2 regions of the Pseudomonas sp. O230 genome follow, and region 1 is predicted to be linked to the other one. Evidence: riboswitches for the same ligand, from Rfam matches in the RefSeq annotation. Region 1 holds a riboswitch; the other holds the start of a gene.
What was found. A riboswitch is a leader RNA that binds a small molecule or an ion and turns the genes downstream of it on or off. The one in region 1 is predicted to bind cobalamin.
Positions count from the first base shown of each region.

Region 2: linked by a shared signal. The riboswitch ahead of cobW (cobalamin biosynthesis protein CobW) and the one ahead of cobO (cob(I)yrinic acid a,c-diamide adenosyltransferase) in region 1 are both predicted to bind cobalamin.

Region 1 covers NZ_JBJGXN010000002.1:490,011-505,321, reverse strand. Annotated here, with positions in the region: gene purN (phosphoribosylglycinamide formyltransferase) at 1-586, opposite strand, end outside; gene purM (phosphoribosylformylglycinamidine cyclo-ligase) at 586-1,644, opposite strand; gene ACI77H_RS05630 (DUF2066 domain-containing protein) at 2,029-3,087, shown strand; gene ACI77H_RS05625 (AI-2E family transporter) at 3,126-4,199, shown strand; gene hda (DnaA regulatory inactivator Hda) at 4,430-5,134, shown strand; gene ACI77H_RS05615 (C40 family peptidase) at 5,348-5,974, shown strand; gene ACI77H_RS05610 (C40 family peptidase) at 6,195-6,731, shown strand; gene ACI77H_RS05605 (O-methyltransferase) at 6,747-7,400, shown strand; gene ACI77H_RS05600 (PQQ-dependent sugar dehydrogenase) at 7,426-8,739, opposite strand; gene ACI77H_RS05595 (hypothetical protein) at 8,808-9,392, opposite strand; cobalamin riboswitch at 9,547-9,781, shown strand; gene cobO (cob(I)yrinic acid a,c-diamide adenosyltransferase) at 9,861-10,472, shown strand; gene ACI77H_RS05585 (cobyrinate a,c-diamide synthase) at 10,469-11,836, shown strand; gene bluB (5,6-dimethylbenzimidazole synthase) at 11,833-12,483, shown strand; gene cbiB (adenosylcobinamide-phosphate synthase CbiB) at 12,480-13,388, shown strand; gene cobD (threonine-phosphate decarboxylase CobD) at 13,381-14,373, shown strand; gene ACI77H_RS05565 (cobyric acid synthase) at 14,370-15,311, shown strand, end outside.
Region 2 covers NZ_JBJGXN010000014.1:107,797-123,107, forward strand. Annotated here, with positions in the region: gene ACI77H_RS27620 (fatty acid cis/trans isomerase) at 1-1,849, shown strand, start outside; gene ACI77H_RS27625 (acyltransferase family protein) at 2,034-3,068, shown strand; gene nfuA (Fe-S biogenesis protein NfuA) at 3,126-3,710, shown strand; gene cobM (precorrin-4 C(11)-methyltransferase) at 3,780-4,526, opposite strand; gene ACI77H_RS27640 (cobalamin biosynthesis protein) at 4,598-5,023, opposite strand; gene ACI77H_RS27645 (CbtA family protein) at 5,020-5,724, opposite strand; gene ACI77H_RS27650 (CbtB domain-containing protein) at 5,736-5,945, opposite strand; cobalamin riboswitch at 6,065-6,293, opposite strand; cobalamin riboswitch at 6,482-6,695, shown strand; gene cobW (cobalamin biosynthesis protein CobW) at 6,791-7,852, shown strand; gene cobN (cobaltochelatase subunit CobN) at 7,856-11,713, shown strand; gene ACI77H_RS27665 (ATP-binding protein) at 11,786-12,784, shown strand; gene ACI77H_RS27670 (vWA domain-containing protein) at 12,838-13,449, shown strand; gene ACI77H_RS27675 (phospholipase D-like domain-containing protein) at 13,649-15,295, shown strand.

The DNA.
Region 1 (15,311 bases):
CGAGTGATAAACGACCTTCGGCAAACCAGCGTACGGCCATCGGGTAGATCAGGTGTTCCTGGGTGTGAACTCGCAGCGCCAGACTTTGCGGCGAATCGTGCAACTCTACCGGTATTACTGCCTGTACGACCAGTGGTCCGCCATCGAGTTCCTCGGTGACAAAGTGCACGGAACAGCCGTGTTCAGTGTCGCCGGCCTCCAGCGCGCGCTGATGAGTGTGTAACCCTTTGTATTTGGGTAGCAGCGAGGGATGTATGTTGAGCAGGCGACCCGCGTAGTGGCGCACGAAGTCAGCGCTGAGAATGCGCATGAAACCGGCCAGTACCACGAGTTTGGGATTGAAGGCGTCGATCAGTTCGATCAGCGCGGCATCGAAGGCTTCGCGGCCTTCGAACGCCTTGTGATCCAGGGAGCGGGTGTCGATACCCGACTGCCTGGCGCGTTGCAGGCCGTAGGCGTCGGCGCGGTTGGAAATCACCGCGGCGATGCGGACCGGGCTGTCGCCGGTCCGCGTGCTGTCGATCAAGGCCTGCAAGTTACTGCCGGTGCCGGACAACAGCACCACCACATCACAGGTCTGGGACATCAATGAGCCTTGAGGTTCTTCAGTTCAACCTGGGCCGCGCCTTCGGCAGCGGTGGCGATCTGACCGATGACCCAAGGCTGCTCGCCGGCTTCACGCAGGACGTTCAGCGCGGTTTCAACGTGCTCTTGCGCCACGCAAATCACCATGCCAACGCCGCAGTTCAGCACGCGGTGCATTTCGTTTTCGTCGACGTTGCCTTTCTCTTGCAGCCAGTCGAACACGGCAGGGCGGGTCCAGCTCGCCACGTCAACCACGGCTTGAGCGCCTTTTGGCAGTACGCGCGGGATGTTGTCCAGCAGGCCACCACCGGTGATGTGGGCCATGGCTTTGACCGCGCCGGTGTCCTTGATCAGCTTGAGCAGCGGCTTCACGTAGATGCGGGTCGGAGCCATCAGCAGGTCGGTCAGCGGCTTGCCGTCGAGCTGGATGTTTTCGATGTCGGCACCCGACACTTCGATGATCTTGCGGATCAGCGAGTAGCCGTTGGAGTGCGGGCCGGAAGACGGCAGGGCGAGCAGGGCATCGCCGGCAGCGACTTTCGAACCGTCGATGATTTCGGATTTTTCCACGACGCCGACGCAGAAACCGGCCAGGTCGTAGTCTTCGCCTTCGTACATGCCAGGCATTTCAGCGGTTTCGCCGCCCACCAGGGAGCAGCCGGACAGTTCGCAGCCTGCGCCGATACCGGTCACGACCTGGGTCGCGGTTTCGACGTTGAGTTTGCCGGTGGCGTAGTAGTCGAGGAAGAACAGCGGCTCGGCGCCGCAGACCACCAGGTCGTTCACGCACATGGCCACCAGGTCGATGCCGATGCTGTCGTGTTTGTTCAGGTTCAGCGCCAGGCGCAGCTTGGTGCCGACGCCGTCAGTGCCGGAAACCAGCACGGGCTGCTTGTAGCCGGCCGGGATTTCGCAGAGGGCGCCGAAACCGCCCAGGCCGCCCATGACTTCCGGGCGCGCAGTGCGCTTGGCGACGCTCTTGATGCGTTCGACCAATGCTTCACCGGCGTCGATGTCTACACCGGCGTCCTTGTAGCTCAGGGAGGGTTGCTTGCTCATGATCCAGGCCTTTAGGGGGGATTCAGGGGTAACGACCGAGTCCAGTGGGACCGCCGAAACAAACGAAGGGCATGTGCCTTGCGCGAATTTCAGGGTGCCCGGCTGTTGCCGGTCTGCGAAGGCGCGCGATTTTATCAGGCTTGAGGGGCAGCGGCCATCCTCAGGCCGACAGCAGGGGCATATCGATACAAAAAAACCGTGATTGCCCGTGTTGGTCGCCTCCCGCTTGGCTGTATAAGGTATCGCGATTAACCGTCTATCGTTATGGCAGTGCGAAAAACTTAACCGGGACGTGTGAATGTTTTACGGCGGGCAATGGTCACAGTCTTGCTCGATTGTCTTCATGCGGTCAGTTCCAGCCGCTCTTGTCGTCAGGAATCTTCCATGCGTTTTTTCAGATCATTGTTTGTGGGTTGTTTGTCCCTGGTCAGTCTGGCTAGCCAAGCCGAAACCGTAAAAGGCCTTTATCAGGTGCGCGAGCCTGTCACCAGTCAGGCGCCTGAAGAGCGTGATCAAGCCACTCAGCGCGCGCTCGATACGCTGGTGTTGCGCCTGACCGGCGATCCCAAGGCGGCACAAAGCCCGGGCCTGGCGGCGATCCGCAAGGACCCGCAGCAGATCATCAGTCAGTACGGCTTCGACGCCGGCCCGCCGGAAGTGCTGAAAGTCGATTTCGACCCGGCTTCCACCGAACAGGCGTTGCGCCGTGCCGGACTGTCACTGTGGGGCGCGAACCGGCCGTCGATCCTCGGTTGGTGGTTGAACGATTCCACCGAAGGTTCGAGCCTGGTCGGTGATGGCCAGGCCGCTGCCACGCCGCTACGTCGCGCCGCACAGCATCGTGGGCTGCCGCTGCATCTGCCCTTGGCGGACTTGAGTGAACAATTGGTCGCCACCGCGCCGAATCTGGAAGGTACGGATGCAGCACCACTGCGCGGCGCATCGGAACGTTACAACGCCGATGCCCTGCTGGCAGTGCATGCCCGGGAAGAGGGCGGTCAGTGGCAGGCCAAATGGCATTTGTGGTTGGGCGATCAGAAAGAGGCGGGCAGTGTGCAGGGCGCAGATCAGGCTGCTGTGGCTGACGCGGTGATGCTGGCGGTCAGTCAGCGTCTGGCGCCTCGGTTTGTGGTCAAGCCGGGTGCTTCGGGAGAGCAGTTGCTGGAAGTGCAGGGCATGAACCTGGAGCACTATGCCGCGCTCGGGCATTTGCTGGAGCCTTTTGGCGCGCGCCTGCAAAGTGTTGACGGTGACCGGATTCTTTACCGGGTCAACGGCAGCGCCGAGCAGTTGCGCTCGCAGTTGTCGCTGGCGAAGTTGCAGGAAGTTCCGGCGGGTGAGGCGTCGGCACCGACGGCGGCTGTTCAGCCGGTGGCGGAGGGTTCGGCGCCTGCTGTCGCGCCAACGCCTGCACCGGTGCCGCAGTTGCGTTTCCGTTGGTAAGGTTTTCTTTCTTTATATAGATGCATATGGAGTGGTACATGGCCGATACGCGGCGTTGGTTCTGGTTGGGTGGGGTGGTTCTGCTCTGCGCGTTTATCTGGCTGTTGCATCCGATTCTGACGCCGTTCCTGGTGGCGCTGCTGTTGGCCTACTTGTTCGACCCGCTGGTGGATCGGCTGGAAAAGGCCGGCCTCTCTCGGACCTGGGGCGTGGTGTCGGTGTTCGCGCTGTTCACTTTGATTTTCACCACGTTGTTGCTGGTGCTGGTGCCGATGCTCGCCAAGCAGTTGTTTCGCTTGTATGAGCTGGCGCCACAGATGCTTGACTGGTTGCAGCACACCGCATTGCCGTGGGCGCAATCGAAGTTCGGGTTGTCGGATGGCTTCTGGAAATTCGACAAACTCAAAGCGGCGATCAGCGAACATATGGGCCAGACCACCGACATCGTCGGCGTGGTGCTGAGTCAGGCGACCGCTTCGGGCCTTGCGTTGATCGGCTGGCTGGCCAATCTGGTGCTGATTCCGGTGGTGAGTTTTTACCTGCTGCGGGACTGGGATGTGATGATGGCCAAGATCCGCAGCCTGTTGCCTCGTGATCGTGAAGAGCGCGTGGTGATCCTGGCCGGCGAATGCCATGAAGTGCTCGGGGCGTTCGTGCGCGGGCAGTTGCTGGTGATGGTGGCGCTGGGCGTGATCTACGCGTCGGGGCTGATGCTGGTCGGGCTGGAACTGGGGCTGCTGATCGGGATAATTGCTGGCTTGGCGGCGATCGTGCCGTACATGGGGTTTGTCATCGGGATCGGCGCGGCATTGATTGCCGGTCTGTTCCAGTTCGGCGGCGACTTGTACCCGATGGTGGGTATCGTCGCGGTGTTCATGGTCGGTCAGGCGCTGGAAGGCATGGTGCTGACGCCATTGCTGGTGGGCGACCGGATCGGTCTGCATCCGGTGGCGGTGATCTTCGCGATTCTGGCCGGGGGTGAGCTGTTCGGTTTTACCGGCGTGCTGCTGGCGCTCCCGGTGGCGGCGGTGATCATGGTGCTGGTGCGTCATGTGCATGATTTGTATAAGGATTCTGATATCTACAGTGGCGTCGACGAACCCGAGCTTTAAGGTTCGCTGGTGACCCGTCGCGGGCGGCCTGGTTCAGTGCCAGGCTGGCCCGTATCTCTTGCGCGGCTGTCACATACGCCGCCAAAGAAACACCCATAAAACCACCGCGATAACGCAAACCTTTGATTTTGCTTATGGTCTGTCGCATTGTGCGGTCAGCGTCACGGGTATAAACTTCGCAAACTTTACACAGAGGCCACTAACGGTTCCTTTGGAACTGTTCAGTCAGCATGAAACCGATTCAGCTGCCCCTAGGTGTGCGTCTGCGTGATGACGCTACCTTTATCAATTACTACCCAGGCGCCAATGCCGCTGCACTCGGCTATGTCGAGCGGCTTTGCGAAGCCGACGCCGGCTGGACCGAAAGCCTGATTTATCTCTGGGGCAAGGACGGGGTAGGGCGTACGCATTTGCTGCAGGCGGCCTGTCTGCGCTTTGAGCAGCTGGGGGAGCCTGCGGTGTACCTGCCGTTGGCCGAGCTGCTGGATCGCGGCATCGAAATTCTCGATAACCTCGAACAATACGAACTGGTTTGCCTCGACGACTTGCAAGCAGTTGCCGGGCGCGCGGATTGGGAAGAGGCGTTGTTCCATCTGTTCAACCGTCTGCGTGATAGCGGTCGGCGTTTGCTGATTGCTGCGTCGACCTCGCCGCGTGAATTGCCGGTGAAGCTGGCGGACCTCAAGTCCCGTCTGACCCTGGCGCTGATCTTCCAGATGCGGCCGTTGTCCGACGAAGACAAATTGCGAGCCTTGCAACTGCGTGCATCCCGTCGCGGCCTGCACCTGACCGACGAAGTCGGGCATTTTATTTTGACTCGCGGTACTCGCAGCATGAGCGCGCTGTTCGAGTTGCTTGAGCGTCTCGATCAGGCCTCCCTTCAGGCTCAGCGCAAGCTGACCATTCCGTTCCTGAAAGAAACGCTGGGCTGGTAAAGCCCAGGTTTTTCGCGGGTTCCGGCATATTTCAGGCGCCACAAAATCCGCTTTCCTACACGGGGCAGGCTGCGCAAGCGTCTAAATGGGGCTTAAGCGCTTAGATGGAAACGCGAAACCGGAAAGTCACATAAAGTTCGATTGAATTTGCAAATGAGGATGATAGCGGGCATAGTCTCGGCTTCTTTACAACTATCAGCCACGGTCGTGCCCATGCTAAATCGCTTCGCACCCCTCGTGCCTCTCGCACTCGTCACCCTGTTGTTTGGTTGCGCTGCTCACTCTCCAGTGTCCCAGCAAGAGCAACAACAGCAGGTTAGAAATTCAGTTACTGCGCAATCTTCTTCCGTTCTTTTCCAGGAAGAGCTGGCCACCGACAAAGAACTGGCTGACTTCGCCGATGGCAAGTCGTACCAGCTTCCTGTTCTGGCCGACAGCATTCTCGAACGTGGCATGTCCCTGATCGGTACCCGTTACCGTTTCGGCGGCACCTCCGAAGCCGGTTTCGATTGCAGCGGCTTCATCGGTTACCTGTTTCGTGAAGAGGCCGGCATGAACCTGCCGCGCTCCACTCGCGAAATGATCAATGTTGACGCGCCACTGGTTTCTCGTAGTGCGCTCAAGCCGGGTGATCTGCTGTTCTTCGCCACCAATGGTCGTAGCGGTCGTGTCAGTCACGCCGGGATCTACCTCGGTGACAACCAATTCATCCACTCCAGCAGCCGCAAAAGCGGTGGTGTCCGGGTCGATAGCCTGGGCGACAGCTACTGGAGCAAGACCTTCATCGAAGCCAAGCGCGCACTCGCGATGGCCCCGACCGTGGTCACGGCACGCAAGTAATTGCCTGGCCTGTCGCCACATCAGTGGCGACAACGACGTCTCTGCAACAGAGAAGGCGGACAGTTTGTAAGGCGAACTTAAAGTCTTACTTGAAGTTTGCCGCGTACCCGCTAGAATCCTGATCTATTATTGATGGCAAACCGCCTGCGTCCTGCGCAGGCGGTTTTCTTTTCTGCCTTTCCGGTGGAAAAAGCCGCAGCCAGATCAGGATGTTCTGCTTATGACGATGTCGGCCCGCCTCGCTCTCATGTTTTTCGCCGCGCTGCTCAGCGCCTGCGCCAGCCGCACGCCGCCACCTGCGCCGGTGGCTCGCGCGCCGATTGTTTTCGGTTCTTCCCAGGCTTTCTCTCCCGAAGCAGAAGACGTGCTGTTTCGCGCGTTGGGGCTGGTGGGCACGCCTTATCGCTGGGGCGGCAATACGCCAGATTCCGGGTTCGATTGCAGTGGCCTGATCGGTTATGTCTACCGTGACGTCACCGGAATTTCCCTGCCGCGCACCACGCGCGAGATGATCAGCATGCAGGCAGCCAATGTCGGCAAGGAAGGTTTGCAAACCGGTGACCTGATTTTCTTCGCCACCAATGGCGGTTCTCAGGTCAGCCACGCCGGGATCTACGTTGGCGAAGGCCGCTTCGTTCATGCGCCAGCCACGGGTGGCACGGTGAAGCTCGACAGCTTGTCCAAGGCGTATTGGCAGAAAGCCTACCTGAGCGCCAAGCGTGTTCTGCAACCCGAGCATTTGGCGCGCAACCCCTAGTTCGCAGAGGTCGTCATGACCGCACGTACACTCAATCTCGACGATTCCCTGTATCAATACCTGCTCGACGTTTCCCTGAGGGAAACGCCGCTGCTCAAGCGTTTGCGCGAGGAAACCCAGGCGCTGCCGATGGCGCGCTGGCAGGTGGCGCCGGAGCAGGGGCAGTTCCTCGCCTTGCTGGTGAAACTCACCTGCGCCAGGCGCCTGCTGGAAGTTGGCACCTTCACCGGTTACAGCGCGTTGTGCATGGCGGCGGCTTTGCCGGATGACGGCTCGCTGATTTGCTGTGATATCCCCGGCGACTACAACGCCACGGCGCGCCGCTACTGGCAGGAAGCAGGCGTCTCTCATCGTGTTGACCTGCGCCTGGCGCCCGCGCTGGAAACCCTGGCTCAGTTGGATCAGCCCGGACAATTCGATTTGATGTTCATTGATGCTGACAAGGCTAACTATCCTGCCTACCTGGAGCACGCGCTGCGTCTGCTGCGCGTTGGTGGTCTGGCGGTGTTTGATAACACCCTGTGGAGCGGGCGGGTGCTGGAGCGCAATCCCGAGAGTGAAGACACCCGAGCCATCCAGGCACTGAATCTCGCCTTGAAGGATGACTCGCGCGTGGATCTGTCGCTGTTGCCGTTGGGCGATGGGTTAACGCTGTGCCGCAAGCGCTAAACGCTGAACCCTGTGGGAGCTGCGGCTATTTAGTTGCCGACACCCGCCACACCTTGTTCCCCACGTCATCCGCCACCAGCAAATCGCCCTGTTGATCAATCACCACGCCCACCGGCCGGCCCATGGCATCTTCGTCTTTATTGAGGAACCCGGTCAGCACATCAACCGGCTGCCCGGTCGGTTTGCCGGCACTGAACGGCACGAAAATCACTTTGTAACCACTGTGCGGCTTGCGGTTCCACGAACCGTGCTGGCCAATGAACGCGCCGTCCTTGAATTGCGCTGGCAGCGTGTTGCCATCAGCAAACGTCAGGCCCAGTGATGCGGTATGCGGGCCGACCGCGTAGTCCGGTGCGATAGCCTTGGCCACCAGGTCCGGGTTTTGCGGCTCGACGCGAAAGTCGACGTGCTGACCGTAATAACTGAACGGCCAGCCATAGAATGCGCCGTCCTTGACCGAGGTGATGTAGTCCGGCACCAGGTCGCTGCCGATTTCATCCCGCTCGTTGACGGCCGTCCACAACGCGCCGCTCTGCGGTTCCCACGCCATGCCGTTGGGATTGCGCAGGCCTGAGGCGAAGATCCGATGGTTGCCGGTGGCGCGATCCACTTCCCAGATCGCCGCGCGACCTACTTCCTGGTCCATGCCGTTTTCGGCGACGTTGCTGTTGGAGCCCACCGTGACGTAGAGCTTGCTGCCGTCCTTGCTGGCGATGACGTTTTTGGTCCAGTGGTGATTCAGCGTACCCCCCGGTAGATCGACCACTTTGATCGGCTGCGATTTGATAGCCGTGTCGCCGACTTCATAGTGGAAACGCAGTAAGCGGTCCGTGTCAGCGACATACAGGTCATTTCCAACCAGCGTCATGCCGAAGGGCGAATTGAGGTTTTCCAGAAACACCGAGCGGGTTTCGGCGATGCCATCGTGGTCCTTGTCGCGCAGCAACGTGATGCGGTTCGGACTCGGGACGCCCGCACCGGCGCGGCCCATGACTTTCTTCATGACCCAGCCTTTAACGCCTTTGCCATCGTCGGGTTTGGGTGGCGCATTGGTCTCGGCGACGAGCACATCGCCGTTTGGCAGCACGTACAGCCAACGCGGGTGATCGAGGTTTTCAGCAAAGGCCGCCACTTGCGTTCCCGCAGCGGCCACAGGTTTCACACCGTCCGGCCAGCCGATCGCCGGGGCGATGTTCACAGTCGGGATCAGGGTCTTGTTCGGTTCCGGCAGTTTGGGTGACGGGCCGGTGCCGTCGGAGACTTGCAGGCTGGATGTTTCACCGCAGGCGGCGAGCCCTCCGGCGAGAGCGATGATGAGAACGAGCTGGGGCTTGCGCATGCTGATCTTCCCTATAAATGCAGTGACCTGATCAGTAGAGAAGCGCAAGCCCGCGATGGTTCAACCACTCAGCCACGAGCTTCCTTGAACAGCACGGCGATACCGGGGTGATAGTTGCCCGCTTCGTTGCGCAACTTGCGGTAGGCGTAGGGGAAATACCAGGCGACAGCGCAGGTGTGTTCCTTTTGCAGGTCGTCGACCATGTCCTGCAGTTCTTCCGGGGTGGCGCCGTGCTGGGCCTTTTGCGGCGCGACGAACAGGCAGCCGAGTTTCAGGTCGCTGGCGTAGCTGATGCGCTTGGCGTCGCTGGTGATATCGGCCAGGGCCTGTGTCAGGTTCAGGCCGTTGACCCGTGGCCAACGCTGCGTGACTTGAAGGTAGGCGCGTTCTTCGCTGGTGGCAATGAACAGGTCGGCGCGGGCGTTGCGTTCGCCTTCCTCGTTGTGTTTGCGGGTGGGTGTCTGTTGAAGCGTGACCATTTCCGCCATCCACGCGGCGGCCGAGAGCAAGCCTAGGTTGGCTTTTTCGTCGTACCAGTAAGGCGTGTCGTTGTCGCCGCGCACCGCGTTGTAGCGGTCGATACAGTCAAACCAGCGCTCCAGCACCGGGCGCAGGAATTCCAGCTTCGGATTGCTGATGATCATGCCTTGCATGTGGCTCACCCTTGTTATTGTGTTGTCAGGTTGTGGCGCTTTGATATCACTGCTGAGAGCGTGGCACAAGATTGGCGTCATTTTATTGATCAGTGGCAGTTATTCGCCCAGCGGCGCCCCGGCTTTAATTGACGCTCCACCCCCAACCCTCTAACCTTCGCGGCTTGTTTCAGGTGCTCTGTGACGTCGGTCGACAGAGTGAAACAGGGAAGCCGGTGAGTGCGTTCATTCGATGAATGAAGAACCACGATCCCGGCGCTGCCCCCGCAACGGTAAATGAGTGAAGACTGCGCCTTGAGCCACTGTGTCGATCATCGATATGGGAAGGCGCGCAGTCAGGCCAACGCCGCTCATGAGCCCGGAGACCGGCCTGATCCATCCAGCGGCATCACGGTGGGCGATGCCAGGCTTCTTGCCGTCTATTCTTGTGCCTGCCCGCCGTTATCCAGCCTCAACGGAGAGCTCCCCATGACTGATACCCCCGATCGTGACGAACGCCATCTGGCGCGCATGCTGCGCAAAAAAGCCGTGATCGACGAACGCATCGCCAACTCCCCGAATGAATGCGGCCTGCTGCTGGTGCTGACCGGCAACGGCAAAGGCAAAAGCAGCTCGGCGTTCGGCATGCTCGCCCGCTCGTTGGGCCATGGCATGCAGTGTGGCGTGGTGCAGTTCATCAAGGGGCGCAACAGCACGGGCGAAGAGTTGTTCTTCCGGCGTTTCCCGGAGCAGGTACGGTTTCATGTGATGGGCGAGGGTTTTACCTGGGAGACCCAGGATCGCCAGCGCGACATCGCCGCCGCCGAAGCGGCGTGGGAAGTGTCCCGCGAACTGCTACGCGATCCCTCGATCGGCCTGGTGGTGCTCGATGAACTGAACATCGCCCTCAAGCACGGTTACCTCGATCTCGATCAGGTGCTCAGTGACTTGCAGGCACGTCCGCCGATGCAACACGTGGTCGTCACCGGTCGCGGCGCCAAGCCGGAAATGATCGAGCTGGCTGACACCGTCACCGAAATGGGCGTGATCAAGCATGCGTTCCAGGCCGGGATCAAAGCGCAAAAAGGCGTCGAGCTGTGAATCAACCACGTCATTGCCCGGCGGTCTTGATTGCCGCGCCGGCCTCCGGACAGGGCAAGACCACCGTCACCGCTGCGCTGGCCCGTTTGCATCGCAATCAGGGGCGCAAGGTCCGCGTGTTCAAATGCGGCCCGGACTTTCTCGATCCGATGATTCTCGAGCGCGCCAGCGGTGCACCGGTGTATCAACTGGACATGTGGATGGTCGGCGAGCAGGAAAGTCGTCGACTGTTGTGGGAAGCCGCCGGTGAAGCGGATCTGATCCTGATCGAAGGCGTCATGGGGCTGTTCGACGGCACGCCGTCGAGCGCTGACCTGGCGCGGCACTTCGGTGTGCCGGTGCTCGGGGTGATCGACGGCACGGCGATGGCGCAGACCTTCGGCGCGCTTGCGTTGGGGCTGGCGAAGTATCAGCCGGACTTGCCGTTCGCCGGGGTGCTGGCCAACCGCGTCGGCACCTTGCGGCATGCGCAATTGCTAGAAGGCAGCCTCACTGAAGGTTTGCGCTGGTACGGCGCCTTGTCCCGGGAAACCGGGATCGAATTGCCGAGTCGGCACCTCGGTCTGGTTCAGGCCAGCGAGTTGAACGATCTCGATCATCGCCTCGACGCAGCCGCCAACGCGCTGGCCAGCAGTTGCGAGGTCGCGCTGCCACCGGCGGTCGAATTCGCCGCGCCGGATGTGATCACTGCCGAGCCGTTGCTCAAAGGTGTGCGCATCGCCGTGGCCCGTGATGAAGCCTTCGCCTTCACCTACGGCGCGAGCCTGGATCTGCTGCGAGCCATGGGCGCCGAATTGTCATTTTTCTCGCCGATCCGCGACACGCAATTGCCGGCGGCTGACAGCCTCTATCTGCCGGGCGGCTACCCGGAATTGCACCATGTGGCGCTGTCACGGAACAGTCAAATGCTCAACGCCATTCGCGCTCACCACGCGGCGGGCAAACCATTGCTGGCCGAGTGCGGCGGCATGTTGTATTTGCTCGATTCGCTGACCGACGTCGAAGGCACGCGCGCTGAGCTGGTCGGTTTGCTTCGCGGTGATGCGGTGATGCAAAAGCGCCTGGCGGCGCTGGCGTTGCAGGCGGTCGAGTTGCCGGAAGGTTCGCTGCGCGGGCACACCTATCACCATTCGCTGACCAGCACTGAACTTGAGCCTATTGCCCGTGGCCTCAGCCCGAATGGCGGGCGCGGGGCGGAAGCGGTTTATCGGGAGGGGCGGATGACCGCTTCTTATGTGCATTTTTATTTTCCGTCCAATCCATCAGCGGTTGCCGCATTGTTTGCGCCTGACCGTGCGGACGCTGGGGGGGCGGGATCACATCGATCAATTGTGGGAGCTGGCTTGCCAGCGAAGAGGCCATGACCGACAACGCCTTCAGTGAAGCCGAGCGCGATGCTGTTTATCGGGCCATCGCCGAACGCCGCGACATGCGCCACTTCAGCGGCGGCACCGTCGAACCGGAGTTGCTCCGGCGCCTGCTCGAAGCCGCACATCAGGCGCCAAGCGTCGGCCTGATGCAGCCCTGGCGATTCATCCGCATCAGCGACCGCACCCTGCGTGGCCAGATCCAGCGGTTGGTGGAAGAAGAACGCATGCGCACCGCCGAAGCCCTAGGCGAACGCACCGACGAATTCATGAAGCTGAAAGTTGAAGGCATCAATGACTGCGCCGAGGTGCTGGTCGCCGCGTTGATGGACGATCGCGAGCGGCACATCTTTGGCCGTCGCACCCTGCCGGAAATGGACATGGCCTCGTTGTCCTGCGCGATCCAGAACCTGTGGCTGGCGTCCCGTGCCGAAGGGCTCGGCATGGGCTGGGTTTCTCTATTCGAGCCGCAAGCCCTGGCCGACCTGCTGGGTTTGCCCGCCGGGGCCAAGCCGTTGGCAGTTCTTTGCCTTGGCCCGGTCAAGGAATTCTATCCGGCGCCGATGCTGGTACTCGAAGGCTGGGCGCAAGCGCGTCCGCTCAGTGAATTGTTGTACGAAAATTATTGGGGAGTGAGTCAATGAGTGTGGCGTTGTTGAGTGTCGCCGCGGTTGCGCTGGATGCGCTGCTGGGTGAACCCAAACGCTGGCATCCGCTGGTGGCGTTCGGCCGTCTTGCCGACCGCATCGAGCAACGTTTCAATGGTGGCGGGCGCGGCTGGCGTAGCCACGGCGTCACGGCATGGGTGATCGCGGTGTTGCCGCTGACCTTGCTCGCCACCGCTTTCTCCTGGGCGCCTTATGTCGGCTGGCTCGTCGAGATTCTCGCGCTCTATTGCGCCCTCGGCCTGCGCAGTCTTGGTGAGCATGTCGAGCCGGTCGCCAAGGCGCTACGCAGCGATGATCTGGACGAGGCGCGCAAACGCGTCGGCTATCTGGTCAGTCGCCAGACCAGCGAACTGGATCAAACCGAAGTCGCCCGCGCCGCCACCGAATCGGTCCTGGAGAACGGCAGCGACGCGGTGTTTGCCGCGTTGTTCTGGTTTGCCGTGGCCGGTGCGCCTGGCGTGGTGCTCTACCGATTGAGCAATACGCTGGATGCGATGTGGGGCTACCGCAACGAACGCTTCGAACGTTTCGGCTGGGCCGCGGCGAAGATCGACGACGTGCTCAACTACATTCCTGCGCGGCTGGTGGCATTGACCTACGCGCTGCTGGGCAAAACCCGGCTCGCCCTGAAATGCTGGCGCACCCAAGGCCCGACCTGGGACAGCCCGAATGCCGGTCCGGTGATGGCCGCAGGTGCCGGTGCGTTGGGTGTCGAGCTGGGCGGGGCGGCGATTTATCACGGTGAATTGCATCAACGTCCGCAGCTGGGCGAAGGTGTACCGGCGGACGCCGACGCCATCGACCGCGGCTGGCAATTGGTCCAGCGCGGGGTATGGTTATGGCTGCTGATTCTCTGCGTGGGAGCTGAATTCTATGCTTGAACACGGTGGACGTTTGCGCAAGGCCGCGCTCGAATACGGCATCGCCGAAGCCGATTGGCTTGACCTGTCCAGCGGCCTCGCGCCCTGGCCGTTTCCGGTCCCGGACATTCCATTGCGCGCCTGGGCGCGGTTGCCGGAAACCGATGACGGTCTGGAGCAGGCCGCCTGTGATTATTACGGTGCCGCGCAGGTGTTGCCGGTGGCCGGTTCGCAAATGGCGATCCAGTTGCTGCCGCGTTTGCGTCGGGTTGGCAAAGTTGGCGTGCTGTCGCCGTGTTACGCCGAGCACGCCGAAGCCTGGCGCCGCAACGGCTACATCGTGCGTGAAGTGCTGGAGCAGGAGGTCGACTTCTTCCTCGACAGCCTCGACGTGCTGGTGGTGGTCAACCCGAATAATCCGACGGGCCTGAGCCTGACCCCGAGCCGTCTGCTCGACTGGCATTCCAGGCTGGCGCAACGCGGTGGCTGGCTGGTGGTCGACGAAGCGTTCATGGACAACACGCCGCAGTTGAGCCTGGCGCCGTGTGCCCATCTGGTCGGCTTGATTGTGCTGCGATCCTTCGGCAAGTTTTTTGGTCTGGCCGGGGTGCGTTTGGGGTTCGTGCTGGCGGAGCGCAAGTTGCTCAAGTTGCTCGCCGAACAAGTCGGTCCCTGGGCCGTCAGCGGACCGACTCGTGTGCTGGGCCAAGCGTGTTTGCAGGATACCGAAGGCCACGCCAGACAGCGTCTGCGTACCGAAGCAGCCAGCGAGCGTCTGGCGCTGTTGCTTGAAGGTCACGGCTTCAAACCTCAAGGCGGTTGCGCGTTGTTTCAATGGCTGGTGACCGAGCGCGCCGAAGAGCTGCATGAGTTCATGGCCCGGCGCGGCATTCTGCTGCGGTTGTTCATCCACAACAGCAGCCTGCGTTTCGGTCTGCCCGGCGAAGAGTCTGACTGGGACCGACTCGATCAAGCGTTCGCCGATTACGCCAAGGAAAGCCGATGACTACGCTGATGGTGCAGGGCACCACTTCCGACGCCGGTAAAAGCACGCTGGTGACGGCGTTGTGTCGCTGGGTCACGCGGCAGGGCGTGCGCGTGGTGCCGTTCAAACCGCAGAACATGGCGCTCAACAGTGCCGTGACCGCTGACGGTGGCGAAATCGGCCGCGCGCAAGCGGTACAGGCTCAGGCTGCCAACCTCGAACCGCACACCGACATGAACCCGGTGCTGCTCAAGCCCAACAGCGACACCGGCGCCCAGGTGATCATCCATGGGCGCGCCGTCACGACGATGAACGCGGTCGCTTATCACGACTACAAAGCCATCGCCATGCAAGCGGTGCTCGCCTCCCATGCGCGGCTAAGCGCGGCGTATCCGGTGGTCATGGTCGAAGGCGCGGGCTCGCCGGCCGAGATCAATCTGCGCGCCGGCGACATCGCCAATATGGGGTTCGCCGAGGCGGTGGATTGCCCTGTTGTGTTGATCGCCGATATCAACCGCGGCGGGGTGTTCGCGCATTTGGTCGGCACCCTCGAACTGCTGTCGCCGAGCGAGCAGGCGCGGGTCAAAGGCTTCATCATCAACCGTTTTCGCGGCGACATTGCGCTGCTGCAACCGGGTCTCGACTGGCTGGAGGCCCGCACCGGCAAACCGGTGATTGGCGTTCTGCCGTACGTAATGGACCTGCACCTGGAGGCCGAGGACGGCATCGATCAGCGCCAGACCGACAAGGCCGATCAGGTGCTCAAAGTGGTGGTGCCGGTGTTGCCGCGCATCAGCAACCACACCGACTTCGATCCGCTGCGCCTGCACCCGCAAGTCGACCTGCAATTCATCGGTCCCGGTCAGGCGATTCCACCCGCCGACCTGATCATTCTTCCCGGCTCGAAAAGCGTGCGCAGCGACCTCGCGTACCTGCGCGCCAACGGCTGGGAAACCGCC
Region 2 (15,311 bases), on a different contig from region 1:
GCCGGCCGAGTTCGACGGCTACGCCAGCGCTCATCCGAAGGAAGGCATGCCGCTGGCGGTTACCGGCCTGACCGATCAGCAGTACCAGACGCTGCAACGCTGGCTGGCCTCGGGTGCGCCCATTGATGAACAAGGTCTGGTGCCGTCGGCGAAAGAAGCCTTGCAAGTGGTGCAGTGGGAGAACCTGCTCAACTCGCCGGGCGCCCGCCAGAGTCTGGTAGGACGCTGGTTGTTCGAGCACTGGTTTCTCGCGCATCTCTACTTCAAGGACGGTGAGCCGGGGCATTTCTTCCAGTGGGTACGCTCGCGCACGCCCACCGGCCAGCCGATTGACCTGATCAACACGCGCCGCCCGAATGACGATCCGGGCACGCAGGTGTACTACCGCTTGTGGCCGGTGCAAGGCGTGATCGTGCAGAAAACCCACATCACCTACCCGCTGAGCGCGGCGAAGATGGCGCGGATCAAAAGCCTGTTCTACAACGGCAACTGGCAGGTCAACGCTTTGCCGGGTTACGGGCCGGAGCGCCGGGCCAATCCGTTCACCACGTTCGAGGCGATCCCGGCGCAGGCGCGCTATCAGTTCATGCTCGATAACGCCGAATACTTCGTGCGCACCTTTATCCGCGGGCCCGTGTGTCGCGGGCAGATTGCCACCGACGTGATTCGCGATAACTTCTGGGCATTGTTTCAGGCGCCGGAACACGACCTCTACATCATCGACCCGAACTATCGCGGCCAGGCTACGCCATTGCTGGCCATGCCGGGGCAGAACGACGACGTCGGCAGCGTGCTGAGCCTGTGGCATGACTTCCGTGACAAGCGCAACGAATACGAGGCGTTGCGCCGCGACAACTACGCCGATGCGCCCGCGCCGAGCTGGTCGACCTTGTGGGCCGGCAACGACAATGCGCTGCTGACGATTTTCCGGCATTTCGACAGCGCCTCGGTGAACAAAGGCCTGATCGGCGACGTGCCGCAAACGATGTGGCTGTTCGATTTCCCCTTGCTGGAGCGCACGTATTATCAGTTGGCGGTCAACTTCGATGTGTTCGGCAATGTCTCTCATCAAGCGCAGACGCGCCTGTATTTTGACTTGATCCGCAATGGCGCCGAGCAGAACTTCCTGCGCCTGATGCCCGCCGACTCACGCGATGGCTATCTCGATGACTGGTATCAGAGCGGCGGCAAATTCAAGATGTGGCTGGACTATGAAGCTATCGACAACGACAAACCGACGGCGCTGAAACTCGACGAGAAAGACCCGAAGCGCGACTTTGCCATGCAGTTGCTGGCTCGCTACGGTGAGCTCAACGCCCAGCCTGATCCGATCAACCGCTGCGACGGGGCCTATTGCTCGCGACCAAACATCGATCCTGCATTGCAGAGTGCCGAACAGGCGCTCAGCCGTCTGACCTCGCGTCCCGCTGCCGGTCTGAAAGTTATCGATCAGTTGCCGGAAGCAACGATGCTGCGTATTGAAACGACGAGCGGCAAGCGTGAGGTCTATAGCCTGTTGCGCAACCGCGCGCACAGCAACGTGGCATTTCTGCTCGGCGAGTCGCTGCGTTATCAGCCGGGGCTCGACACGCTCACCCTGTTTCCCGGCGTGCTCAGCAGTTATCCGAACTTCATGTTCAACATTCCCGCGGAGCAAGTACCCGCGTTTGTGGAGGCGATGGAAAACGCCAAGGATGCCCATCGTTTCGAGAAAATCGTCGAACGCTGGGGGATTCGTCGTAGTCATCCGCAGTTCTGGTTTTACTTCCATGACCTGAGCCAGTACGTCCACGAAACCGACCCGGTGGAAGAGGGCATGTTGGACATGAACCGCTACGAAAATCTTTGATCGACTTTTGATGGCGCGCCGGTGTCCCAACTCCATGGGCACCACCGCACACCTGGAGGAGCCGGCTTGCCGGCGATGGCGTCTTCGCAGTCACCTCGATGTTGAACGTGACGCCGCCATCGCTGGCAAGCCAGCTCCTACAGGGTTCTGCGGTGATGTGTGGATTGCGATCGGAGGGCCGTCGATGTTGATTTCAGTACAGGCACTGCGCGCGTTGGCGGCGTGGACGGTGGTTTGCCACCATTTCATGCAGATTTTCTTCGACTTCAAGGCTCGCGGGCCGATCGGTCAGATGTTCATCGACAAGGGGGCGGTGGGCGTCGATATCTTCTTTGTCATCAGTGGGCTGGTGATATTCCTGTCCACCGAGGGCAAGTCGCTGCCTCCCGGGCGGTTTCTGCTGTATCGGCTGTTCCGCATCGTTCCGGCCTATTGGCTGTACACGGTGCTGATGGCGCTGCTGGTGGTCTTCGCACAGCCAGTGTTGCCGGATCAGACGGTCAACTGGTCACATTTCCTCCTTTCCTTGCTGTTTATTCCTACGGAAAATCCCGGCGGTTACGGGATTTATCCGACGCTCAACGTCGGCTGGACCCTGAATTACGAAATGCTGTTCTACGTGCTGTTTGCATGGGCGCTGCTGTTCCGTCTGCAGGTTCGGCTGCTGATCGTCGCGGCGTTGCTGTTTGCGGTGTGTCAGGCATGGACGGGGTACGGCTGGATCAGCGCGTTCTACCGTTCGGACATTGTTTATGAGTTTCTGCTGGGGATCGCCATCGGCATGATCTACCGTCGCGGCTGGATCAAGCCCGGCCTATGGCTGCCATTGCTGGGGATTGGCGGCGCGTTGCTGGCGATTTATCAGTTGCCCCCGCAGCCGCGGTTTTTCGCCTGGGGCCTGCCGAGCGCGGTGTTGGTCATGGCTTGCATGGCGCTGGAGCGGTTTTTCCAGGGCCGCCGATTGTTCAAAGTGCTCGGCGATTGTTCCTACTCGGTGTACCTGATGCACGTTTTGGTGCTGTCGGCCGGAGGCTTTGTCGCGCAACGGTATGGCATCAATGCTTACGTGATGTTCACGGTGTGCGTCGCGACCATTGGTTTGGCGTCGTGGGCAAGTTACGAATGGGTGGAAAAATGCAGCTATCGGTGGCTTAAAGCGCGGATTGACGGCGAATCATCGGATCCAGGAGCGCTGGCCCTTTCCCGACAAAAATACTAGGACTTTGTGCGGCGCGATGATTGGCGTAAACTGCGCCCAAGCCTGCGAGGAGTTTCCATGACCGCTATTACCATTACCGACGCCGCCCACGATTACCTGGCTGATCTGCTCTCCAAGCAGAACACCCCGGGCATCGGCATCCGCGTCTTCATCACCCAGCCTGGCACCCAGTACGCCGAAACCTGCATTGCTTATTGCAAGCCGGGCGAAGAAAAATCCGAAGACACCGCGCTGGGGCTGAAAAGCTTTACCGCGTACATCGACTCGTTCAGCGAAGCTTTCCTCGACGACGCGGTTGTCGACTACGCCACCGACCGCATGGGCGGCCAGCTGACCATCAAGGCGCCAAACGCCAAAGTCCCGATGGTCAACGCCGACAGCCCGATCAACGAGCGCATCAACTATTACCTGCAAACCGAGATCAATCCGGGGCTGGCCAGCCACGGCGGTCAGGTCAGCCTGATCGATGTGGTCGATGACGGTATCGCCGTGTTGAAGTTCGGCGGCGGTTGCCAGGGCTGCGGCCAGGCAGACGTCACCCTGCGTGAAGGCATCGAGCGCACCTTGCTCGAGCGTGTTCCCGAGCTCAAGGGTGTTCGTGATGTGACTGACCACACGCAGAAAGAAAACGCCTACTACTAAGGTGTTCGCTGCGACATGAAAAACGGCGCCCCGTGAGCGCCGTTTTTTTATGGGTGATTTTCAAGGGCTCTATGGTCTGTAGAGATGTGCATGCCCGGCACGGTACAGCGACGACTCGCTGAATTGATCACTACCCAACACTCGACCCACCAGAATCAACGCCGTCCGACGAAACCCCTTGGCCTCAACCTTCCCGGCAATATCCGCAATCGTCCCCACCACCCAATCCTGATCAGGCCAGCTCGCCCGATGAATCACCGCAATCGGGCAATCCGCGCCGTAATGCGGCAGCAATTCGATCAGGATTTTCTGCAGATGATTCACCCCCAAATGAATGGCCATGGTCGCCCCATGCTGCGCCAGACTCCCCAGCTCCTCACCCGCCGGCATCGCAGTCTTGTCGGCGTAGCGAGTCAGAATCACGCTCTGTGACACGTCCGGCAAGGTCAGCTCCGCCCCCAAAAGTGCCGCACACGCCGCTGTCGCGGTAACACCGGGGATGATTTCAAACGGAATGTCGAGCTCACGCAGGTAGCGAATCTGCTCGCCGATCGCGCCATACAGACTCGGATCGCCGGAATGCACCCGAGCCACGTCCTGGCCGTTGGCATGGGCGTTTTTGATCAGTTCGATGATCTGTTCCAGGTGCAGTTCAGCGCTGTTGACCACCTGTTCGGCGTTGTGTCCTTCCAGTACGGCGGTGGGCACCAGTGAGCCGGCGTAGATGATCACCGGGCAGCTGCGGATCAGGCGTTGGCCTTTGACGGTGATCAGTTCCGGGTCGCCGGGACCTGCGCCAATGAAGTAGACGGTCATCGTCGTTTCCTGTCTGAAAAAGGGGTTGGGCAAGGCTTCAGATGAAGATTGCTCATGATCGAGGGCGAGGATTATCGGGGATTTTGCGCGGCGCAGGCCAATGCCAGGGTGGCCTGAGCATATTTTTGTCGCGAAATGAGCAGTTTTGCCGGCGCCTGGGCCAGTTGTTCGGCAAGGGCGAGGGCGGCACTTTCTGCTACGCCATAGCAGCCGGTGCGTTCGAAGGCGATGTCCGAGCGGTGGCTGAGTCGCGGTTGAAAACCGGCCAGTTGTTCACTGCTGAAGTACGTCAGCGGCAGTTCGAGTTGTGCAGCGAGTTCGATCAGGCCAGGTTCATCACGCTTCAGGTCGATGCTGGCCAGGGCCTTGATCTGGTGAAGTTTGATGTGATGCGCCTGTAACGCCTGATCGAGTAACGCCCGCAGCGTGCTGACAGGGCAGCCGCGCTGGCAGCCCAGGCCGACCACTAACGTCGGCGCTGTGCGGGTGTTGGTCATGCGTGGTATTGGCCATCGCTTTTGCGGCGGAACAACCAGGCGCTGATCAGGCCCAGAGCCAGCCAGAATCCCATGTTGGTCAGCTGCGAAGCGATTTTGAACTGGGTTTCCAGGGCTTCCGGTGCAAGCATCGAGTGCACTTGCGGTTGCGGTGCGCCGATCACGTGTGGAACCGCCAGAATGGCCACGCCGAGAATCTTCATCAGCCAGTGACGGCTGAATACGATCAGCGCGATGCCAACCGCAGTGGACGCTGCGGTGCCGATCCACCAGATTTGCCGTTGTGCCAGATCCGCCGCCGTTGTGCCTGGCAGTTCCGGTGGCAGACCGAGGGTTGGTGCGAGGACGAAAGTTGCGTAACCGGCCAGGCCCCAGAGCAGGCCCTGGGAGGTTTTGGTCGGTGCGCGCAAGGTGTAGAGGCCAGCGAGCATCAGCGCAAAACCGACGGCAACCACCAGGTTGCCACCCGTGGTGGACAGCACGCGCTGCCAGCCGTCTTCCGGCTCCCAGGCTTCGGCGTCGTGGGTGTGAGCGGCGGCACCGGCGGCGTGTTCATGAACTGCAACAGCGGCCGGCTCGGATTTTTCGTAAGTCTCGGCCTGCAGAATCAGTGGAGCGACCCAGAAACTTTGCAGCAGGGTCAGCAACAGGGCGGCCAGCAGCCCGGTGAAACCTGCGGTTTGCGCAATACGCTTGATCATGTCAGCAGGTCTCAATGGCACGGGAAAGCGGAGCTGTGACGGGTATCGTGTGCGGCATTGTGCACCGCTTCGATGTGTGAGAAACCGGCAAAGTACACCAGGCACGCGCCCAGGATCGACGCACAAACGGCGGCGGTCAGGCGTTGAGCCAGGGTGGCAGGGGTGGTGCTGGCGGAGCTCTTATCGGTACTGCTCGGGCCGGTGCTGCTGATGATCGACATGGCGCTTCCCTCTGGTCTGTCAGCGGGTGAATAGAGCGCATGGAAGACCCCTGCGAATCGGGCTCGCAGAGGTTCAAACAGCGCCCGCCCACCGCGGGTTTGTTATTCAGTGAACGTAATCGTCACTTTGTGTTGCGGGCCGGTCTCCGGGCTCACGAGGGGCTTGGGCGTCAGCCGAAACCTGCAAGAACCACCTTCCCATACCAAACTGCTGGCACAGTGGATTTGATTCTTCGCTCGCTTACCGTTGCGGGGGCAGCACCGGACTGACATGGCTTTGAGTAAAGCACATGATTCACCGGTTTCCCGTTTCACCCTGTGAAGGGCACCCGTAACAAGGTGTGTAGGAGAGCATGGGCGGGGGTTGGGCGTCAATTGGCAGGGGTTCTCAACTCGAGACCGGTGCGCGCCCTTCGCGAGCAAGCCTGCCCCTACATTTTGGAATGCGCTCCCGGGTGGGAGCGGGCTTGCTCGCGAAGGCGGCATTCCTGCCTCTGCAGATCTCAAGCGAACATTGACCCGCCCCAAGACGATGCGTAGCCTTGAGCATTCGAGGTTCTCCGGCGTCTGCCGGAGCTAAGAAGGGAACGCGGTCGATGCCGCGGCTGCCCCCGCAACTGTGAACGGTGATGTTCGCTGCCACGCCACTGCACGCTCCAGCCCTGGAGCCCGCGGGAAGGCGCAGCCAACGCCAGTCTCGCGACAGGCACACCGTCAGCCAGGAGACCTGCCTCGATACGAATTCTCACTACAACCGGGCGGGGTGATCCGGTGGCGAACTCTTCCGCGCGCCTGTCGTTGCGGTCGTCGTCCCGTACGCCCGCCACCTTGCCAAAGGGCATCCGATGAAAACACTGGCCAAACTCCCCGTCACCATCGTTACCGGCTTCCTCGGCTCGGGCAAAACCACCTTGCTGCGGCACATGCTCGACAACGCGCAAGGCCGCCGCATCGCGGTGATCGTCAACGAGTTCGGCGAGCTGGGCATCGACGGTGAAATCCTCAAGCAGTGCTCGATCGGTTGCACCGAAGAAGAAGCCAACGGCCGCGTCTACGAACTGGCCAACGGCTGCCTGTGCTGCACCGTTCAGGAAGAATTCTTCCCGGTGATGCGTGAACTGGTAGCCCGTCGCGGCGACCTCGATCACATCCTGATCGAAACCTCGGGTCTGGCCCTGCCAAAGCCGCTGGTTCAAGCCTTCCAGTGGCCGGAAATCCGCAGTGCCTGCACCGTTGACGCGGTGATCACCGTGGTCGACAGCCCAGCCGTTGCCGCTGGCACTTTCGCCGCGTTCCCGGATCAAGTGGACGCCCAGCGCAAACTCGATCCGAACCTGGATCACGAATCGCCGCTGCACGAGTTGTTCGCCGACCAACTGGCCAGCGCCGATCTGGTGATTCTCAACAAGGCCGACCTGATCAGCCCTGAAGACCTGGCCCGCGTGCGCCTGGAAGTCGCCGAAGAGTTGCCACCGGCAGTCAAAGTCATCGAAGCCAGCAGCGGTCGCCTGCCGCTGGACGTGCTGATCGGTCTCGGTGCCGGCTCCGAAGAACACATCGACAGCCGTCACAGCCATCACGATCACCATCATGAAGGCGAAGATGACCACGATCACGACGCGTTCGACTCCATTTCCATCGAACTGCCGCAAGCCGATGAAAGTTTGCTGATGGACGCGCTGACTCAACTGGTGGTCAAGCACGGCATCCTGCGGGTCAAAGGATTCGCGGCGATCCCGAACAAACCGATGCGCCTGTTGATTCAGGGCGTGGGCACGCGTTTCGACAAGCATTTCGACCGTCAGTGGGGCGCCGACGAAGCGCGCACCACGCGTCTGGTGTTGATCGGCCAGGAACTCGACGCCGCGCAACTCGAAGCGCAACTGCGCGCCGCGCTCAGCGTTTAACCCATGCACCTGCTCAGGACCCAGCCCGGCGGTTTCGTCTCGGATGACAACATCGCCGACCTTGGACAAACCCCCGCCGAACTGGTGATCCTGTGCAGCGGCGATTCCAGCCTTGCGCTGCTCGCCGAAGCCGCGCAGCAGTTGCCGGACGATTATCCGAGCGTGCGTCTGGCCAACCCGATGCAGGTGCAGAACCACGCCTCGGTCGACTTGTATGTCGACGAAGTGCTGCGTCATGCCAAGGTGATTTTGATCTCGTTGCACGGCGGCATCGCGTATTGGCGCTACGGCGTCGAGCGGTTGGTCGAGTTGTCCGAGCGCGGGGTGCAACTGATTCTGGTGCCCGGCGATGATCGCCCGGACCCGGAGCTCAGCGACCTGAGCACGGTGGTTGCGCAAGACCGCGACCGGCTCTGGCATTACCTGCGCCAGGGGGGCATGGCCAACGCCCTCGACCTGTTTCGCTGCCTGGCCAATCGCTGGCTGGATCGCGACTATGCGTGGGCCGAACCGCAGACCCTGCCGCGCACCGCGATCTACCACCCGCAAAAAAGCCCCGCCGCACTGAAAGATTGGCACGCCGACTGGCAGGCCGGTCAACCGGTGGCGGCGGTGCTGTTTTACCGCTCGCATTTGCAGGCGGCGAACACCGCGTTCATTGATGTTTTCTGCCAGCGTTTGCAAGCGGCGGGGTTGAACCCCTTGCCGATTGCCGTGGCCAGTTTGAAGGAGCCCGGCTGCCTGACGGTGGTCGAGGACTGGCTGGATGAAGTCGACGCCTCGGTGATTCTCAACACCACCGGTTTCGCCCAGTCCAGCCCGGAAGCGCCGCACTTGCGGCCGTTCCGACGCAATATCCCGGTGATCCAGGCCATCTGCGCCCAGGACAACGAACCCGGTTGGCGTGCCAGCGAGCAGGGCCTCGGGCCGCGGGATCTGGCGATGCACATCGCGCTGCCGGAACTGGACGGGCGGATCATCAGCCGGCCGATCAGCTTCAAGGATCTGGCATGGCGCAGCGAGCGTAGCCAATCCGATGTGGTTTGCTACCGGCCTGCACCTGAGCGCATGGATTTTGTCGCCGAACTGGCGCGGCGCTGGATCGATCTGGCGCGGGTGCCGAACCGCGAAAAACGCATCGCCCTGATCCTCGCCAACTACCCGACCCGCGACGGTCGTATCGGCAACGGCGTCGGCCTCGATACACCTGCCGCCGCGTTGAACATCCTCCGTGCGTTGCGCGCGGAAGGTTATCCGTTGCCCGCCGAACTCCCGGACAGCGGCACCGCGCTGATCCAGCAATTGCTCGGCGGCGTTAGCAACGACCTCGACACCCTCGACCAGCGTCCGTGTCATCAAAGCCTGGCGCTGGACGACTACAACTCGATGTTCGACGCCTTGCCCGAGGCCAACCGCCACGCCGTGCTGGAGCGCTGGGGCACGCCCGAAGGCGATCCGATGTTTCGCGGCGGGCGGATGATGATCGCCGGGCTGCGATTCGGCCTGACCTTTGTCGGCATTCAACCGGCGCGGGGTTATCAGGTGGACCCGAGCGCGGTCTATCACGACCCGGACCTGGTGCCGCCCCACGGTTATCTGGCGTTTTACTTCTGGTTGCGCAACACCTACGGCGCACACGGCGTGATCCACGTCGGCAAGCACGGCAACCTCGAATGGCTGCCGGGCAAAGGCGTCGGGCTGTCGGAGAATTGCTGGCCGGACGCGTTGCTCGGGCCGCTGCCGAACATCTATCCGTTCATCGTCAACGACCCGGGCGAGGGCGCCCAGGCCAAGCGCCGCACGCAAGCGGTGATTATCGATCACCTGATGCCGCCGCTGACCCGCGCCGAAACCTACGGCCCGCTCCGCAACCTCGAACTGCTCGCCGACGAATATTACGAAGCGCAATTGCTCGATCCGCGCCGCGCCCGTGAATTGCAGCGCGACATTCTGCAACTGGTGCGCGACACGCACATCGACCGTGAACTGCAATTGGACGAGAAGCTCGACAGCGACGCCGATGCAGCCATTTGGCTGCCGCGTCTGGACACCTATTTGTGCGACTTGAAGGAGTCGCAGATCCGTGATGGCCTGCACATCTTTGGCGAGTCGCCGAGCGGGCGTCTGCGCATCGACACGTTATTGGCGCTGCTGCGGATTCCACGTGGCGATGGCCGTGGCGCGCAGTCGAGTCTGCTGCGGGCGTTGGCCAAGGCGTTCGAGTTGGGTTTCGATCCGCTGGATTGTGCATTGGCCGATCCGTGGACCGGTGCGCGTCCTGATGAACTGCAATCGATCAGCGATGAAGTCTGGCGCACGGCGGGGGATGCCCGTGAACGTCTGGAGTTGTTCGCCGCTCAACTGATCTCGCAAGTTTTGAGTGCCAGCCCTAAACCCTGTGGGAGCGAGCCTGCTCGCGAAAGCGGAGTTTCAGTCGACATTGATTTGCCTGACACACCGCTTTCGCGAGCAAGCTCGCTCCCACAGGACGCAAACTGGATTGAGGTGAAGGCCATCCTCGACAACCTGCGCGAAGTCGTCGCGCCACGCCTGGACGCCTGTGGCTCGGCGGAAATGCGCGGCCTGCTCGACGCCCTCAGCGGCCGCTTCGTCCCCGCCGGCCCCAGCGGCGCGCCGAGCCGTGGTCGTCTCGACGTGTTGCCAACCGGGCGCAACTTCTATTCGGTGGACGTGCGCAACCTGCCGACCACCACCGCGTGGCGCATCGGTTTCCAGTCGGCGAACCTGATTCTCGAGCGGCACTTGCAGGATCACGGCGATCACCTGCGTCAGCTCGGCTTGTCGGTCTGGGGCACCGCGACCATGCGCACCGGCGGCGACGACATAGCGCAAGCCATGGCGCTGATGGGTGTGCGCCCGGTCTGGGCGACGGGCAGTCAGCGGGTCGATGACTTCGAAATTCTGCCGCTAAGCCTGCTCGACCGCCCGCGCGTGGATGTGACCTTGCGCGTGTCCGGGTTCTTCCGTGATGCCTTTGCCAATCTGATCCGCCTGTTCGATGCGGCGGTGCAAGCGGTCGCTGCGCTGGATGAACCGGACGATCTCAATCCATTGGCAGCCAAGGTCCGCGCCGAACGCGAAGCGTTGCTGCAATCGGGCCTTGATGAGGAAGCGGCCAAGCGGCAGGCCGGTTGGCGCATCTTCGGCGCCAAACCCGGTGCTTACGGCGCTGGCGTGCAAGGGGCTATCGACGGTCGTTTGTGGCAGAGCCGCGAGGACCTGGCCGAGGTCTACCTGAACTGGGGCGGCTATGCCTACGGCGGTTCCGACGAAGGCACGGCGGCCCGCGAGCAGTTCGCCCAGCGCCTGAGCCAGGTTCAGGCTGTGCTGCAAAATCAGGACAATCGTGAGCATGACTTGCTCGATTCCAACGACTATTACCAGTTCCAGGGCGGTATGCTCGCGGCCGTGGAAAGCCTCAGCGGCGCAGCGGCAGCCAGTTACCACGGCGACCACAGTCAGCCGGACTTGCCGAAAATCCGCACGTTGAAGGAAGAATTGAACCGGGTGATCCGCTCACGAGCGGCCAATCCGAAGTGGATCGACGGGGTCAAACGGCACGGCTACAAAGGTGCGTTTGAACTGGCGGCGACGGTCGATAACCTGTTCGCGTTCGACGCGACCACGCAGTTGATCGACGATCACCAATACGCGTTGCTGGCCGATGCGTACTTGCTGGACCCGGCGACGCGGGATTTTGTCCGTGAGCACAATCCCCATGCGTTGCGCGACATGACCGAGCGCATGCTGGAAGCGCAGCAGCGGGGGATGTGGCAGGAACCTGGAGCATATAAAGAGGCTCTGGAAAATCTGCTGCTGGACATAGAAGAAGACAGTTGATGCGCCTCCGACAGGGATTAAGGCGCCTGTGAGATTTATTGATAGATCACCGACCATGAACGAGTATTGAAGATGACCGACACCCCGCATTTCCCCTTATCCGCCGTGGTCGGCGCCGACGACTTGAAACTCGCCCTGTACCTCACCGCCATCGACCCGAAAATCGGCGGCGTGTTGATCGAAGGCCCGCGTGGCATGGCCAAATCGACCCTGGCCCGAGGCCTCGCGGATCTGCTTGCCAGCGGCCAGTTTGTCACCTTGCCGCTGGGCGCCACTGAAGAGCGCCTGGTAGGCACCCTCGACCTCGACGCCGCCCTGAGCGAAGGTCGCGCGCAATTTTCTCCCGGTGTATTGGCCAAGGCTGACGGTGGCGTGCTCTACGTCGATGAAGTCAACCTGCTGCCCGATCACCTCGTGGACTTGCTGCTCGACGTCGCCGCCAGCGGCACCAATCTGATCGAACGCGACGGCATCTCCCATCGGCATTCGGCGAAGTTCGTGCTGATCGGCACCATGAACCCGGAAGAGGGCGAGTTGCGTCCGCAATTGCTCGACCGCTTTGGCCTGAACGTCGCCCTCAGCGGCCATACCGCCCCGGCCGAGCGTGGGCAGATCATCCGTCGGCGTCTGGATTTCGACAGCGATCCGCAACGCTTCTGCGCCGAGTGGGAAAGCCAGCAGCAGTCGCTGCGGGAACGTTGCCAGACAGCGCGCAGCACCTTGGCGAGCATCCCCCTCGACGATGAGGCGCTGGCGCAGATTACCGAGCGCTGTTTTGCCGCCGGCGTCGATGGCCTGCGCGCCGATCTGGTCTGGCTGCGCGCCGCCCGTGCCCATGCGGCATGGCGGGGGGCGAGCGCGATTGCCGAGGACGATATCGACGCGGTTGCCGAGTTCGCCTTGCGCCATCGTCGTCGCGAACAGTCGCCACCGGCGCCGCAACAGGACCGGCAGCCCTCGCCACAACAGCCCAACCCGAGCGAAGGTCAGGGCCAGTGGGGTGAAATGCCCGCGCAGGCGCTGCCAGTCGGCGCTCGACGTGAAGTGCCGAGCTGGCCAAAAAAGCCCTAGGCATTCGCCCTCGATCTGACGCGGGGGCGAATGCCAGACCCCGCGCCGGACAGCTGGACCACGGCAAACACGGTCAGCGTCATGCCGCCCGCAACGGTTCGATCAATTGGCCCGGCACCTTGCTTAACGGCCGCCCGCGCCAACGCCAGGATGTGCTGTTTCATCTGCGCACGCGCTCGCCGCACGAACTGTGGCTGGTGATCGTCGACGCCTCGGCCTCGACGCGCCGTCATCAGGCATTGAGCGATGCCAAGGGGCTGTTGGCGCAATTGTTTGACGACGCCTACCGTCAGCGCGCGCGCCTGGCATTGCTGACGGCCAGCGGCCAGGCGCCGAAGTGGCAGGTGCAGGGATTGAAAGCTTCCAGCGGATTAGGTCACTGGCTCGACGGTCTTGGCGCGGGCGGCGGCACGCCGTTGCTGGCGGCGCTCGGCGAGGCGGGGCGATGGCTCGCGGTGCGGCAAAAACGCTTTCCGGCGGAACAGCAGCGCTTGTTGCTGGTGACGGATGGGCGGTTGAAGGAATGGTCGGGGTTGCCGGTGCTTGAGTGTCCGGGGTTGCTGATTGATATTGAGCGCGGGCCGATTCGGTTGGGGCGGGCGCGGCAGTTGGCAGCCGATCTGCAAACAGATTATCGGCATATTGATGAGCTGATCTCAGGCTGAAAGTTGCCGCGTCTCAAAGGGCCGCATCGCGGGCAAGCCCGCTCCCACAGGGTTTGTGTCGTTCGCAAAATTGTTGGTCAATACACAAATCCTGTGGGAGCGGGCTTGCCCGCGATAGCATCCACTCGGTTACAGCATTGTCCCCATAACCCGCAGCGCTGCCCTATGCTCTGAAAGCCGCCATTCACAGGAGTGAAGCATGCGTGTTCTCGCCACAAACAGTCAGGATGATTTCCGCGTCAAAGCCTACGCGGGTACCAACGGCGTGTTGCTGGCCATGGACCTGGCCGAATCCCGCCGCAAAGGCCTGCTTGGTTTCGCCATCGAAAAACAGCAGGGCAGCAAGCCCTGGCTGTTCCTGTTCAATAGCCTGACGTTCCCCGGCAAGACCCATACGTTCCCGCAGTTTCACGCCACCCGGAGCGACCTCGCACCCTTGCAGAAATTTCGCTGGGCCGATTACGCCGTCAATCCGGGGATGACGATCCATTACCGCATCCACCTCGCCTATGGCAGCGCCGAGGCACCGCAACTGGGCGAATCTCTGGAAGTGACCGTCACGTCCGACAATGGCCTGCCGCACAATCAACGCGTGATTTTCAACCGCGCGGTGGCCGCGAGTCAGGCATTCCAGCGCAAGTTTCCCGAGCTCGACGCGCTGATCAGCGCCAACAAAAACCTGCCTATCGAAGCCTGGTCCGATGCCCCTCGGCAATGGCTGGAAAATGGTCTGCTCGGGCGCTTGCTGGGGTTTATCGAACGGGCGCTGGATGGTCAGTGGGCGCTGGACATTGCCATTTACGAATATGAGTTGCAGGTGATCGTCGATGCCGTCAACGCGGCGTTCGAACGGGGCGTGAAGGTTCGCGTGCTGTATCACGCACAACCCGACGATGAGGACACCGCCATCAACCAGACCAGCCTGGAAAAAATCCCGGCGGCGAACAAGCGCGGGCGCGTGACTCACAACATCTTCCACAACAAATTCATGGTGCTGAGCCGACTCGACGGCGCCGGCCAACATCAGCCAGAAGCGGTGCTGTGCGGCAGCACCAACTTCACGCCCAATGGCGTTTACCGCCAGGCCAACGTGGTGCATGTGCTGGACGATGCGCGCGTCAGCGCCAGCTATCTGCAGACTTTCGAGCAGATTTGGGCGACACCGGCCGACGTCGGTGCCACCCGGCAATGGCTCACGCAACACAACCCGATGGACCCGCAGCAGCCGTTGTTCGCCGGGTTCTCCCCGCGTTCGGGGCAGGGTGATTTGCGTGAGTTTGTCGAGATCATCGACGCCGCGAAAAAGGACGTACTGTTTGTCACCGCGTTCGCCTTGCCCGACGAGATTCTCAACGCGCTGCTCGGCCAGCCCCACGACGACATTTTGCGTTACGGCCTGCAAAACACCGCCAGCCGCATCACCGGTTTTCACGCCGACCGCAGTGCCGAATTCGCCGCGACTGCGCTGCTCAACACCGGGCTGGAAGGCTGGCTCCGAGAGAACATGAAAGGCCAGAAGGGCAACCTGCTGGTGCACACCAAAGCCGTGGTCACCGACTTCACCAGCGACGCGCCGACGATCATCAGCGGCAGCCACAACCTCAGCGTTGCGGCCAGCAACGGCAATGACGAGAACTACCTGATCGTGCGCGGCGATACCGATCTGGCCGACCGTTATGGCTTGGAATTGCTGCGATTCTACGAGCATTACCGCTTTCGCTACTTTGCCAGGCAGCTGGCGCTCAAGCAGGTGCAGCCGTTGAAGGTGGATGACAGCTGGACCGATGATTATTACCTTGCGGCGGATTTGCGGCAGCTCTCCAGATTGCGATTCTCCGGGCGGTAAAACAGTGTCGGCGATG